Regions from separate parts of the Erwinia psychrophila genome, predicted to be linked through region 3. Evidence: predicted binding sites of a transcription regulator. Region 3 holds the regulator's gene; each other region holds the start of a gene.
The links. Region 3 encodes PurR, which represses purine synthesis genes. Its sites were predicted from a motif close to CANGCAAACGTTTGCNTG; they were not measured.
Positions count from the first base shown of each region.

Region 1 (4,203 bases), on a different contig from region 3:
CACCGCGCTGCTGCTGGTCCTGATTATTTTGTCGCTCAATCTGCTGGCGATGGGGCTTCGCCACCGCCTGCGCGAGCGTTATCGCGCCCTGATGAACTGAACCTGACTGTGAGAGAACTGTAATGCCTGACGATCTGGAAAGAGCCCTGGTGCTGGAAAACCTTTCGCTGTGGTATGGCGATAAACAGGCGCTGAACGGTATCAGCATGGCGGTGCCGAAAAACCGGGTCACCGCCCTGATTGGCCCTTCCGGCTGCGGCAAATCGACGCTGCTGCGCTGCGTTAACCGCATGAACGATCTGATCGATGGCTGCCGGACGGAGGGCAATATTTTGCTGAATGGTGAATCAATCCTCAATCCGCGCCAGGATCTGGCCGCGCTTCGCCGCCGGGTCGGCATGGTTTTCCAGCGCCCGAATCCCTTTCCAAAAACGATTTATGAAAACGTGGTCTACGGGCTGCGCTTGCAGGGCGTACGCGATCGTCGCGTGCTGGATGAGACGGTGGAGCGGGCGCTGCGCGCGGCGGCGCTGTGGGGCGAGGTGAAAGATAACCTCTGGCAGAATGCGCTGACCCTTTCCAGCGGCCAGCAGCAGCGGCTGGTGATCGCCAGAGCGATTGCCATTGAGCCGGAAGTGCTGCTGCTCGACGAACCGACCTCAGCGCTGGACCCAATCTCCACGCTGGTGATAGAAGAGTTGATGAGTACGCTGAAGCAACACTTCACGCTGATTCTGGTGACGCACAATATGCAGCAGGCGGCGCGGGTTTCTGATTACACGGCGTTTATGCATCAGGGAAGCGTGGTGGAGTTTGATGAAACGGATGCGATCTTTACCACGCCGAAGCAGCGGCGTACTGAGGATTACATTACCGGGCGCTACGGCTGAAAAAAGGGTGAATCAGCGATTCACCCTTAGCGGAGAGCCTGTCAGCGTCGTGGCCGGGATCACTCCCAGGCATGGCCTTCAGGCGGCAGCTTTATTCCATCCAGCCAGGCCGCATCGTCACGCATGGCCAGACGGCCTTCCAGGAACCATCCCACCACCAGCGGATAGATAGCGTGCTCCTGATGCTGAACGCGCGCATTGACCTCATCTTCCGTATCGTCAGCAAATACCGGCACTTTCGCCTGAAGGATCACCGGTCCGCCATCAAGCTGGTCGGTGACAAAGTGCACCGATGTGCCGTGCTCTTCGTCACCGTTCTCGATCGCCTGACGGTGCGTGTGCAGACCGGGATACTTCGGCAGCAGGGAAGGGTGGATATTCAGCATCCGGCCAGCATAGCGTGCAACAAAGGCAGGGCTGAGAATGCGCATATAGCCCGCCAGCACCACCAGGTCGGGCGCGTAAGCGTCGATCTCCTGCATCAGCTGGCGATCGAAGGCTTCACGATCGGCGAACTGCGAGGCCGCCAGCGCGTGGGCGGGAACGCCCGCCTCACGCGCCCGCGTCAGGCCATAAGCGTCCGCCTTATTGCTGAACACGGCGGCGACGCTGCCGGGGATGCGTCCCTGCTGACAGGCGCTCAGGAGCGCCCCAAGGTTGCTTCCCTGACCGGAGATCAGCACCACCAGCCGCTTCATGCGTTGATGACCACACGTTCTTCGGCGCTGGATGCTTTGATCGTGCCGATTTTCCAGGCGGTTTCGCCCGCGTCCTGCATCAGCTGGATCGCTTTATCCGCTTCGCTGGCGCCAAGCGCAATGACCATGCCGACGCCGCAGTTAAAGGTACGGTACATTTCAAAGCGGCTGACGTTGCCCGCCTGCTGCATCCAGCTGAAGACGGCCGGCCACTGCCAGCTCGACTCGGAAAGCACCGCCTGGGTATTTTCCGGCAGCACGCGGGGAATATTCTCCCAGAAGCCGCCGCCGGTCAGGTGACAGATGGCGTGAACGTCGACCTGCTCAATCAGGCTGAGGATATTTTTTACGTAGATGCGGGTTGGGGCGAGCAGGTGATCCGCCAGCGGTTTCCCTTCCAGCTGGGTGGTTTCCGGATCGGTCTGGCTGACCTCCAGAATCTTACGCACCAGTGAGTAACCGTTGGAGTGAGGGCCGCTGGAGCCGAGGGCAATCAGTACGTCGCCATCCTGAACCTTACTGCCGTCAATGATTTCTGATTTTTCCACCACGCCGACGCAGAAGCCCGCCACGTCATAATCTTCGCCGTGATACATCCCCGGCATTTCTGCGGTCTCGCCGCCAACCAGCGCGCAGCCGGACTGCGAGCAGCCTTCCGCAATGCCGGTAATCACGCTGGCGGCGATATCCACATCCAGCTTGCCGGTCGCATAGTAGTCGAGGAAGAAAAGCGGTTCGGCTCCCTGTACTACCAGGTCATTGACGCACATCGCAACCAGATCGATACCGATGGTATCGTGACGTTTCAAATCCATGGCGAGACGCAGCTTGGTGCCGACGCCATCTGTGCCGGAGACCAGCACGGGCTCGCGGTATTTTTGCGGCAGCGCACAAAGCGCGCCGAAACCGCCCAGTCCGCCCATCACTTCCGGACGACGGGTCTTTTTCACCACGCCCTTAATACGATCGACTAACGCATTGCCCGCGTCGATGTCTACGCCGGCGTCTTTGTAGCTGAGAGAGGTTTTGTCGGTCACTGCGAAATCCCCACGCGGTTTGCGGTTGGTGGTTAGTATAAAGCGCGGCAATTCTATCAGCGCAGGCAAACGTTTGCGAGTGCCTTCTTTGACGCATTGCGGATTGCTGAATTTTAGCCAATTCTTATTAAATAGTGCAGGATTTTGCAGAAGTTGCATTAAGTGATATGGCGTAGCGCAGAAAGGGCGCTATAATCTCGCGATTTTTTTTTGCAGCTTAACACTCCGGGAGTAAAAGAATGAAGATCGTGGAAGTCAAACACCCGCTGGTCAAACATAAACTGGGCCTGATGCGTGAACATGACGTAAGCACCAAGCGTTTTCGTGAACTTGCCTCTGAAGTGGGAAGCCTGCTGACTTATGAAGCGACCTCCGATCTGGAAACCGAGACGGTAACCATCGAAGGCTGGAACGGCCCTGTCTCTATTGAGCAGATTAAGGGTAAAAAGATTACCGTAGTGCCGATCCTGCGTGCGGGCCTGGGCATGATGGAAGGCGTGCTGGAGCACGTACCGAGCGCCCGTATCAGCGTGGTTGGCGTCTACCGCGATGAAGAGACGCTGGAGCCGGTGCCTTACTTCCAGAAGCTGGTTTCCAATATTGAAGAGCGTATGGCACTGGTAGTGGACCCGATGCTCGCCACCGGCGGTTCGATGATCGCCACTATCGACCTGCTGAAAAAAGCGGGCTGCACCAGTATCAAGGTGCTGGTGCTGGTCGCGGCACCGGAAGGGATCGCCGCGCTGGAGAAGGCGCATCCGGACGTAGAGCTCTACACCGCCTCGGTGGATCAGGGTCTGAATGAGAAGGGCTATATCATTCCGGGCCTTGGCGACGCGGGCGATAAGATCTTCGGTACCAAATAAGCATGATCCAGCCTGTCTTACTTGCCCTTTTGAATCCCGGTAGCGCCCGGACAGGATGCTTTAGCATTTTGAACGTCTGCAATACGGTCCGCAGGGCGAGCAACGCGAATAATCCTCACGGACTTTGCGTACGCTGCGCTTCCTGTGTGCTGTCAGGGGCCAGACTGACGGCGACGATAACGGCTGGACTAAAACCGCTAATCCGTCTTTACGGGTTAAACAGGTAAATGATTACGTCTTAAGCCGACCGCAGCGTCGGCTTTTTATTGGGTAAAATAAAGAGGATATTATGACGCGTCGCGCTATTGGCGTTAGCGAGCGGCCACCGCTGCTGCAAACCATTCCACTCAGCTTCCAGCATCTGTTTGCCATGTTCGGCGCGACGGTGCTGGTGCCTATCCTGTTCCATATTAATCCCGCCACCGTACTGCTGTTCAACGGCATCGGCACGCTGCTCTATCTGTTTATCTGCAAAGGGAAAATTCCGGCCTATCTCGGCTCCAGCTTTGCCTTTATCTCACCCGTGCTGCTGCTGCTGCCGCTGGGCTATGAGGTCGCGCTGGGCGGGTTCATCCTTTGCGGCGTGCTGTTCTGCCTGGTGGCTTTAATCGTTAAGAAAGCCGGAACGGGCTGGCTGGACGTGATGTTTCCCCCGGCGGCGATGGGCGCCATCGTGGCGGTGATCGGCCTGGAGCTGGCGGGCGTGGCGGCG
Region 1 is NZ_JBCHVB010000006.1:98,122-102,324, reverse strand. It holds gene pstA (phosphate ABC transporter permease PstA) at 1-100, shown strand, start outside; gene pstB (phosphate ABC transporter ATP-binding protein PstB) at 123-890, shown strand; gene purN (phosphoribosylglycinamide formyltransferase) at 950-1,588, opposite strand; gene purM (phosphoribosylformylglycinamidine cyclo-ligase) at 1,585-2,625, opposite strand; gene upp (uracil phosphoribosyltransferase) at 2,865-3,491, shown strand; gene uraA (uracil permease) at 3,781-4,203, shown strand, end outside.
Region 1: the regulator PurR is predicted to act here: its motif matches at 2,688-2,705, upstream of purM (phosphoribosylformylglycinamidine cyclo-ligase).

Region 2 (4,203 bases), on a different contig from region 3:
CTGCTGAAGCAGTCAGCGGAGCGTCATAAGCCCTTTGTGCGGCGCTTTTCCACCGATGCGATGAAACGTCTGCTGGCGGCGAGCTGGCCCGGCAATGTGCGACAGCTGGTCAACGTTATCGAACAGTGCGTGGCGCTCACCTCCGCGCCGGTGATTAGCGAAGCGCTGGTGGAGCAGGCGCTGGCAGGCGAAAGCAGCGTATTACCGACCTTTGCCGAGGCCAGAAACCAGTTCGAGCTGAACTATTTACGTAAGCTGCTACAGATGACAAACGGCAACGTGACGCACGCGGCAAGGCTGGCCGGGCGTAACCGGACGGAGTTTTATAAGCTGCTCTCGCGCCATGAACTCGACGCTTCAGATTTTAAAGCGTAATTTTCAGTGCCGCTTCGCTGCCGGGATATGGTAGCGTAGCATCCTGAAAAAGAGACGGGCCGCGCGGCGGGACCTGTCCGCTGCACTTATACTGAACGCAGGATCACCCTCCACGACGGGGGAAATGAAAAGGGTCTGACATGAAAAAGATTGATGCAATTATCAAACCATTCAAGCTTGATGACGTGCGTGAAGCGCTGGCGGAAGTCGGCATCACCGGCATGACCGTCACCGAAGTGAAAGGTTTTGGTCGTCAGAAAGGCCACACGGAACTTTACCGTGGCGCAGAATATATGGTTGATTTTCTGCCTAAGGTGAAAATTGAGATCGTTATTTCTGACGATATCGTGGATACCTGCGTGGATACCATCATGCGCACCGCGCAGACCGGCAAAATCGGCGATGGTAAAATTTTCGTCTTCGACGTGGCGCGAGTGGTGCGGATCCGTACCGGCGAGGAAGACGAAGAGGCTATCTGATCTGCTGACCTGAATCGCCGCATCGCCGTCCCTTATGGACGGCGATGGCGTTTTTGCGCAAATCAGATAACTTTATGCGGCCCGAAGACCTCATAATGGATGCGCGCGTTCTCAATCCCCATCCCGATAAGCTGTTTCGCCACATACTGCATAAATATCACCGGGCCACAGAGATAATAATGCATGGCGGGATCGCTTAACTGGCTCTCCAGCGGCATGAGTTCCATCCATCCCTCGCTGTCGTAGCGGCCTTGATCCTGGGGTAGCGGCTGGTTATACCAGATGTGCTGCGAAAATTTTTCAAGCTTGCTGCCTGACAAAGTCACTTCATCACGGAAGGCGTGTCGCTTACCGTTATCCGCCGCATGGAACCACTGTACGCCTGAGGGATGGCGCTGGGCCGCCAGCACATCAAGCATGGCCAGCACAGGCGTCTGTCCGACGCCGGCAGAAATCAGCGTAACCGGCGTTTGCGGTGACACCTTCAGATAGAAATCGCCCGCCGGTGCCGACAGCAGGATTTCATCCCCCTGCTGAGCGTGCTGATGCAGCCAGCCTGATACGGTGCCGCCTGGCTCATGGCGGACGGCGATGCGATAGTCGCGGCCGTTTGGCGCGCGGGTCAGGGAGTACTGACGAATCTCCTGATTGGCGAAGTTTTTATTCTGCACCCAGACGCCCAGATACTGGCCCGCCTGATAGTCCGCCACCGGCCCGCCGTCCGTCGGCGTCAGCAGGAAACTCTTGATGATGTCGCTCTCTTCTTTGATGTCACTGATGCGAAAAGCACGAGGCGTCCGCCAGCCGCCCGTTTTATTTTCAGCCTCCTGATAAAGCTGCTCTTCACGCTGAATAAATACGCCCGCTAATACGCCATAAGCTTTGCCCCAGGCATCAAGGACTTCCTGTCCCGGGCTGAGCAGTTCATCCAGCGTTGCCAGCAGGTGCGTTCCCACTATCTGATACTGTTCCGGCTGAATAGCAAAGCTGGTGTGCTTCTGTGCAATTTTTTCAACCGCGGGCAGTAGTGCAGGTAAGTTTTCGATATTTCCCGCATAGGCGCAAATCGCGTTAAACAGCGCCTCTCGCTGGTTACCATTACGCTGGTTGCTCATATTGAAAATATCTTTCAGCTCGGGATTATGGGCAAACATCCGGTCATAAAAGTGGGCGGTCAGACGTGGACCTGTTGCCAGCAGGGCAGGGATGGTGGCTTTTACGGTAGCAATCGTTTTGGCGTCAAGCATAGGTGGCTCCTGCAGGAAAAGTTATAAGATGCATTTCAAATGCATCTTATAATTTCCCGGCGCGTTTTGTAAATACACCTTTCAGGGACAGGGGCATTTTTTTGTGACGCGACCGGCTTAACGTGAATAATCTGCATCGCGGTTGTGAAGAAATATCCGGTCGAAAGGGCGGGTTAAAAACGGAATAAACCCTTGCTGCATCGCAAGCCAATCGTTTGCGTAAAAAGCGCGCGTTGTGGCTACCCCTCGGCAGGTAAAACAGTTTACACTGTGGGTCTTCGCCCAAGCGGGCCGTTCAATGCCGATAAAAGTTAGCTGAGTCAGGAGATGCGGATGTTAAAGCGTGATATGAATATTGCTGATTACGATGCCGAGTTATGGCAGGCAATGGAGCAGGAAAAAGTACGTCAGGAAGAGCATATTGAACTGATTGCTTCTGAAAACTACACCAGTCCGCGTGTCATGCAGGCACAGGGATCTCAGCTGACCAACAAGTATGCGGAAGGCTATCCGGGGAAGCGTTACTACGGCGGCTGTGAATATGTCGATATCGTTGAGCAGCTGGCGATTGACCGCGCCAAAGCGCTGTTCGGCGCGGATTATGCCAACGTTCAGCCCCATTCCGGCTCTCAGGCTAACTTCGCCGTCTATACCGCGCTGCTCCAGCCGGGCGACACCATCCTCGGCATGAACCTGGCGCACGGCGGACACCTGACTCACGGTTCACCGGTAAACCTGTCCGGTAAGCTCTATAACGTGGTGCCTTACGGCATCGACGATAGCGGTAAAATCGACTACGACGACCTGGCCGCACAGGCACAGAAGCATAAGCCGAAAATGATTATCGGCGGCTTCTCTGCCTACTCCGGTATCTGCGACTGGGCAAAAATGCGTGAAATTGCAGACAGCATTGGTGCCTGGCTGTTCGTTGATATGGCCCACGTGGCGGGTCTGATCGCCGCAGGCGTCTACCCGAACCCGGTTCCCCATGCGCATATCGTCACCACTACCACCCATAAAACGCTGGCAGGCCCGCGCGGCGGTCTGATCCTGGCGCAGGGTGGCGACGAAGATCTGTACAAGAAGCTGAACTCTGCGGTCTTCCCTGGCGGCCAGGGTGGCCCGCTGATGCACGTCATTGCCGGCAAAGCGGTTGCGCTGAAAGAAGCGATGGAGCCTGAGTTCAAGGTGTACCAGCAGCAGGTCGCGAAAAATGCGAAGGCGATGGTAGAGGTTGTTCTGGAGCGCGGCTACAAAGTGGTTTCGGGCGGCACCCACAACCACCTGTTCCTGATGGATCTGGTCGACAAAAATCTGACCGGCAAAGAAGCTGACGCCGCGCTGGGTCGTGCCAACATCACCGTGAATAAAAACAGCGTCCCTGACGATCCGAAAAGCCCGTTTGTCACTTCCGGCATCCGCATTGGTTCACCTGCCGTCACCCGCCGTGGCTTTAAAGAAGCTGAAGTGCGTGAGCTGGCTGGCTGGATCTGCGATATCCTGGACAACATCGGTGACGAAAGCGTTCAGGAACGCGTTAAGAAGCAGGTGCTGGAAATCTGCGCACGCTTCCCTGTTTACGCCTAAGGCGCTGTAGCCGCTGTCCGTCACTATGGAAAGCGGCAAGGGAAGAGATTAACGGGACAAATGTGTCCCGTTAATTGATCTTAGCTCCGACCTCTGAGAAAGTACGGCTCACTTTGTCGGAGGGATCATGCTTATTCGTTCTGCATACTGGCTCGGTCTGGGCTACTTTACCTACTTTTTCGCCTACGGCGTCTGGCTGCCTTTTATGGCCGTCTGGCTGAAGGGCGTGGGCCTTGAGCCTGAAAAGATAGGCCTGCTGCTGGGCTGCGGAATGATTGCCCGCTTTGCCGGTAGCCTGCTTATCGCCTCCCGCGTTACCCGTCCTTCCCAACTCGTTACCGCCCTCCGCCTGCTGGCGATGCTGTCGCTGTTTTTTGTGCTGGGCTTCTGGATCTCCGCCCTCTGGATATGGCTGCTGCTGGTGATGATTGGCTTTAATCTGTTTTTCTCTCCGCTGGTGCCGCTCAGTGATGCGCTGGCTGCAACCTGGCAGAACCAGATTGGCATGCCTTATG
Region 2 is NZ_JBCHVB010000006.1:150,704-154,906, reverse strand. It holds gene glrR (two-component system response regulator GlrR) at 1-375, shown strand, start outside; gene glnB (nitrogen regulatory protein P-II) at 516-854, shown strand; gene hmpA (NO-inducible flavohemoprotein) at 917-2,101, opposite strand; gene glyA (serine hydroxymethyltransferase) at 2,435-3,688, shown strand; gene AAH446_RS15190 (3-phenylpropionate MFS transporter) at 3,816-4,203, shown strand, end outside.
Region 2: the regulator PurR is predicted to act here: its motif matches at 2,306-2,323, upstream of glyA (serine hydroxymethyltransferase).

Region 3 (4,203 bases):
GATACCACAATCGGATAGAGCGCGCCGTTAGCAAGCGCAATGCCGCAAAACGGCAGCAGCAGTCCCCAGACGGAGGGCGAAGTCTGCTGGGCAGCGATAAAGAAAGCGATAATGCTGAGACTATAGATACCGAGCAGCCAGGGAAGCAGAGCGGCGCCTTCCCGGCGTTTTAACAGCGTACGGCAGCCATAACCGCCCGTCAGGAACGCAAGGGTCTGGGGGAAATAGCTCAGACCGATGCTGCCCGGTGACATGCCGAGGGAAGCAAGAATAAACGGCGATCCGGTCAGCCACGCGAAGAAGCTGGCCGAACAGGCTGCATAAATCAGCACATTACCGCTGTAGGCCGGTGATTTCAGCAGGGTAAGAAAGCCGGTGCTTTTGCCCGATGATGCTGTGGAAGCAGCCCGGCGTCCGCTGGCAAGGAACAGCGTACAGAACAGCAGAGCGACAGAAATTAACAGCAGCGCAACGAAGATCGCCCGCCAGCTAAAGTGGTTGAGCAACCATGCGCCAAGCAGGGGAGCAAGTGCCGGCGAGAGCGCGACCAGCGGCATAATAGTGGCAAAGACTTTGTTTGCCTGCGCGGCGGGATAGCGGTCCACCACCAGCGCCTGCCAGCTAACGGCTGCGGCACAAATCCCGATAGCCTGCACAAAACGCAGCACCAGCAGCATCGTCGCATCGCTGATCCACCACATCGCGCCACAGCTAAGCGAAAACAGCCCGAGGCCCATCAGCAGGACAGGTTTGCGGCCAATCCGGTCAGACAAAGGCCCCCAGAAAAGCTGCGCGCAGGCAAAACCGGCGAGGAACAGGCTCAGGCTGGCACTGATCGCTCCGGCTTCGGTGTGTAAATCCTCCTGCATCGCGCCAAACGCGGGGAGATACATATCGGTCGCGAGAAAACCCACAATGCTCAGCATCGCGAGATAGAAGGTGAATCCTTTTGACGGCATGTTTTTGCTCTTAATAGTGATGGATGAAACGCGGCAGAGTGTAATACCGTGCGAAAGGGATTGTGAAACGCTAATATTTGCGGAGTGCGTTCAAAAAATTTGCAGGCAAAATATGTGGTCTGAACATTCTCTTGAAGTGATTGATGCCGTTGCCAGAACCGGCAGTTTTACCGGGGCGGCCAGCGAGCTACACCGCGTGCCCTCCGCGATAAGCTATACCGTACGGCAAATGGAAGCGTGGCTGGCCGTACCGCTGTTTGAACGGCGGCATCGCGATGTAGTGCTGACCGCGGCGGGCGCGGTTTTTATTCAGGAAGGGCGCAGTGTCATCAAAAAAATGCTTTCCACCCGGCGGCAGTGTCAGCAGGTCGCTAACGGCTGGCGCGGGCAGTTGAATATCGCGGTTGACCGGATTGTAAAACCCAGCAGAACCCGCCAGCTGGTGGTCGATTTTTACCGTCATTTTCCCGATATGGAACTGCATTTATCGGAAGAGGTGTTTAACGGCGTCTGGGATGCGCTGGCCGATGGCCGTGTGGATGTGGCGATCGGCGCTACCCAGGCCATTCCGGTGGGCGGACGTTTTGCCTTCCGTGACATGGGGGCACTGAACTGGCGATGCGTGGTGCAGGCCGGGCATCCGCTGGCCGGGCGTCCGGGCACCCTGAGCGAAGAGGAAATCCGCGAGTGGCCCTCACTGGTTCTGGAAGACACCTCCCGCGCACTGCCGAAAAGAACCACCTGGACGCTTGATAATCAGCGCAGGCTGGTGGTGCCGGACTGGGAGAGCGCGTTTGACTGCCTGCTGGCGGGGTTATGCGTGGGGATGGTGCCGGGACATCTTGCCCGGCCGCTGCTGAAAAGCGGGGCGCTGAGTGAAATTACGCTCGCCGCCGCCTTCCCGGACAGCCCCTGCTGCGTCAGCTGGTCACAGCAGCACGCTTCTCCCGCGCTGAACTGGCTGCTGGAGTATCTGGGGGAATCGGAGACGCTTAACGGGGAATGGCTGAGTGAAGGAGCCTGAAGCAGGGCCGCATCCTGCTGACCGGACAGTACCGGAGAACAGGATGCGGCAGCGATCTAGCGGCGATAGTCGACGAAGGGACCGTCAGCGACGGAGCGGCGTTCAATCAGGCTTGGATGCACTTCAATGGTTTGTGACTCTTCACGCTTGCTGGTGATGCGATCGAGCAGCATATCAAAGGCCGTTTCGCCAAGCCGTTCTTTGGGCTGATGGACGGTTGTCAGGGCCGGAGTAAAGTAGCGGGCGTTGCGCACGTTATCGTAGCCAATGACCGACACATCCTGTGGTACCCGTAACCCCATTTCATCCGCTGCGCAGATCGCGCCCATCGCCATGACGTCACCGCCGCAGAAAACCGCGGTAGGGCGCTGCTTGCCGGAGAGAATCTGCTGCATGGCGCGATAGCCAGATTCCGGCTCAAAATCGCCCTGAACCAGCCATTCGTCGCGAAGGGTGATACCCGCTTCAGCAAGCGCCTTGAGGAAACCAGCGTGGCGGCCGCCGCCGGTATTACGCTCCAGCTGACCCGGGATCGCGCCGATATCGCGATGGCCGCGATCGATAAGATAGCGTCCCACCATGTAACCGCCCTCAAAGGCGTTATCCTGCACGGTATCGGTAAAATCGCCGCGGGACTCGCCCCAGTCCATCACCACCATAGGAATATTGCGGCTGTCCTCGAGCATTTTAATCAGCTCATCAGGATATTCTGAACACATCACCAGCAGGCCATCAACGCGCTTTTGCGCCATCATGGAAAGGTAAGCCTGCTGCTTCTCTAAATTGTTATGGGCGTTGCCAAGGATTAGCGTATAGCCTTTGGCGAAGCAGCGATTCTCCACCGCCTCAATAATTTCGGCAAAGTAGGGCGCTTCGCTGGACGTAGCCAGTAAGCCTATCGTTTTGGTGTGATTCACCTTCAGGCTGCGTGCCACCGCGCTGGGGGAATAGTGCAGCGCCTTGATCGCATCCCAGACGGCTTCCCGCGTCTCATCGGCGACAAAGCGGGTTTTATTGATGACGTGGGACACCGTGGTGGTGGAAACACCGGCGCGTTTGGCCACATCTTTAATTGTTGCCATTAAATAGCTACTCCTTCACTTATCTTAATCCGCTGATAAGTATATTGTTAATCGTTTGCCTGCCGCGGGCGCTCTTTCTGACGTCTGGGGGCGTTTTTTTAAAATCATTCAGTAACGTCAGGAAGGAAAGAAGACAATCGGGGCCTGCTGTTGCGCGTCCTGGAGTCCGTAAAATCGTTCCGTTGCGCAACGAAAGTGGGATTCTAACAAGGCCGGCGTGAGAAAACGAGATTTTTACCGTTAACTGTGGGAAAATCTAAGACGTTATTAACTGTAAGGGTATTGAGGGCTGAAATGGATACTGATTTGAAATATTCGCTGCTGACTACCGTTGGCGCACTGCTGATGATTATTGCCTTTAGCTTCACCGCTGTTATGCACTAAGCTCACGGGGCCTGCGTTACGCCAGGCCCCGACATCCCACCTTAGCGAATACTTCCCGGCGTCATTACCCGACGCGCGCCCACATAATGCTGCCGCCAGTAGTTATCTCCCAGCGCACTGACCTGAATATCCTTGCCGGTGCTGGGCGACTGGATAAATTTGCCGTTCCCCAGATAAACGCCAACGTGATCGGCCGAACCCCGCCCGGTGATGCGGAAAAACACCAGATCGCCTTTTTCCAGCTCGCTGCGCTTTACGGCGGCAGCGTCGCGCAGATGGTACATTTCATTCGCCGTGCGGGGAATTTTGAACCTGACCAGATCTTTATAGGCGTACCAGACCAGACCGCTACAGTCGAAGCCGGTGTCAGGTGATGCGCCACCCCGGATATAGGGTTTACCCAACTGACCCATCAGCTTGCTCATGGCGGTCTGACGCGCTTTCTGATAGCGGGCGCGATGTGCTTTGCTGAGCCTGAGTGGAGAAGCGGAAACGTTATCGGTTGTTATCTGCGCGGCATGGGATAAGTTGGCGCGGGTACGGCCTCTTTTAGCCGCAGCTTTTTTGCTGGCCGACGTCACTCTAAGGCCTGCTTTAGCGGTTTTCTGGCGAGAAGTTTGCGACGCCGCGGGCTTCGTCTGCTTGTGCTTTTTCAGAGAGGAGGAACGGCTGCGGAGGGTGTCGGCCGCTTTACTTTTTCCGACCAGAGCGGGTTTCTGTGGACGCCGCTTGCGGCGAACTTCATCGCGGACAC
Region 3 is NZ_JBCHVB010000001.1:599,604-603,806, reverse strand. It holds gene punC (purine nucleoside transporter PunC) at 1-959, opposite strand, end outside; gene punR (DNA-binding transcriptional activator PunR) at 1,072-1,983, shown strand; gene purR (HTH-type transcriptional repressor PurR) at 2,040-3,065, opposite strand; gene cydH (cytochrome bd-I oxidase subunit CydH) at 3,360-3,449, shown strand; gene AAH446_RS02690 (C40 family peptidase) at 3,491-4,203, opposite strand, start outside.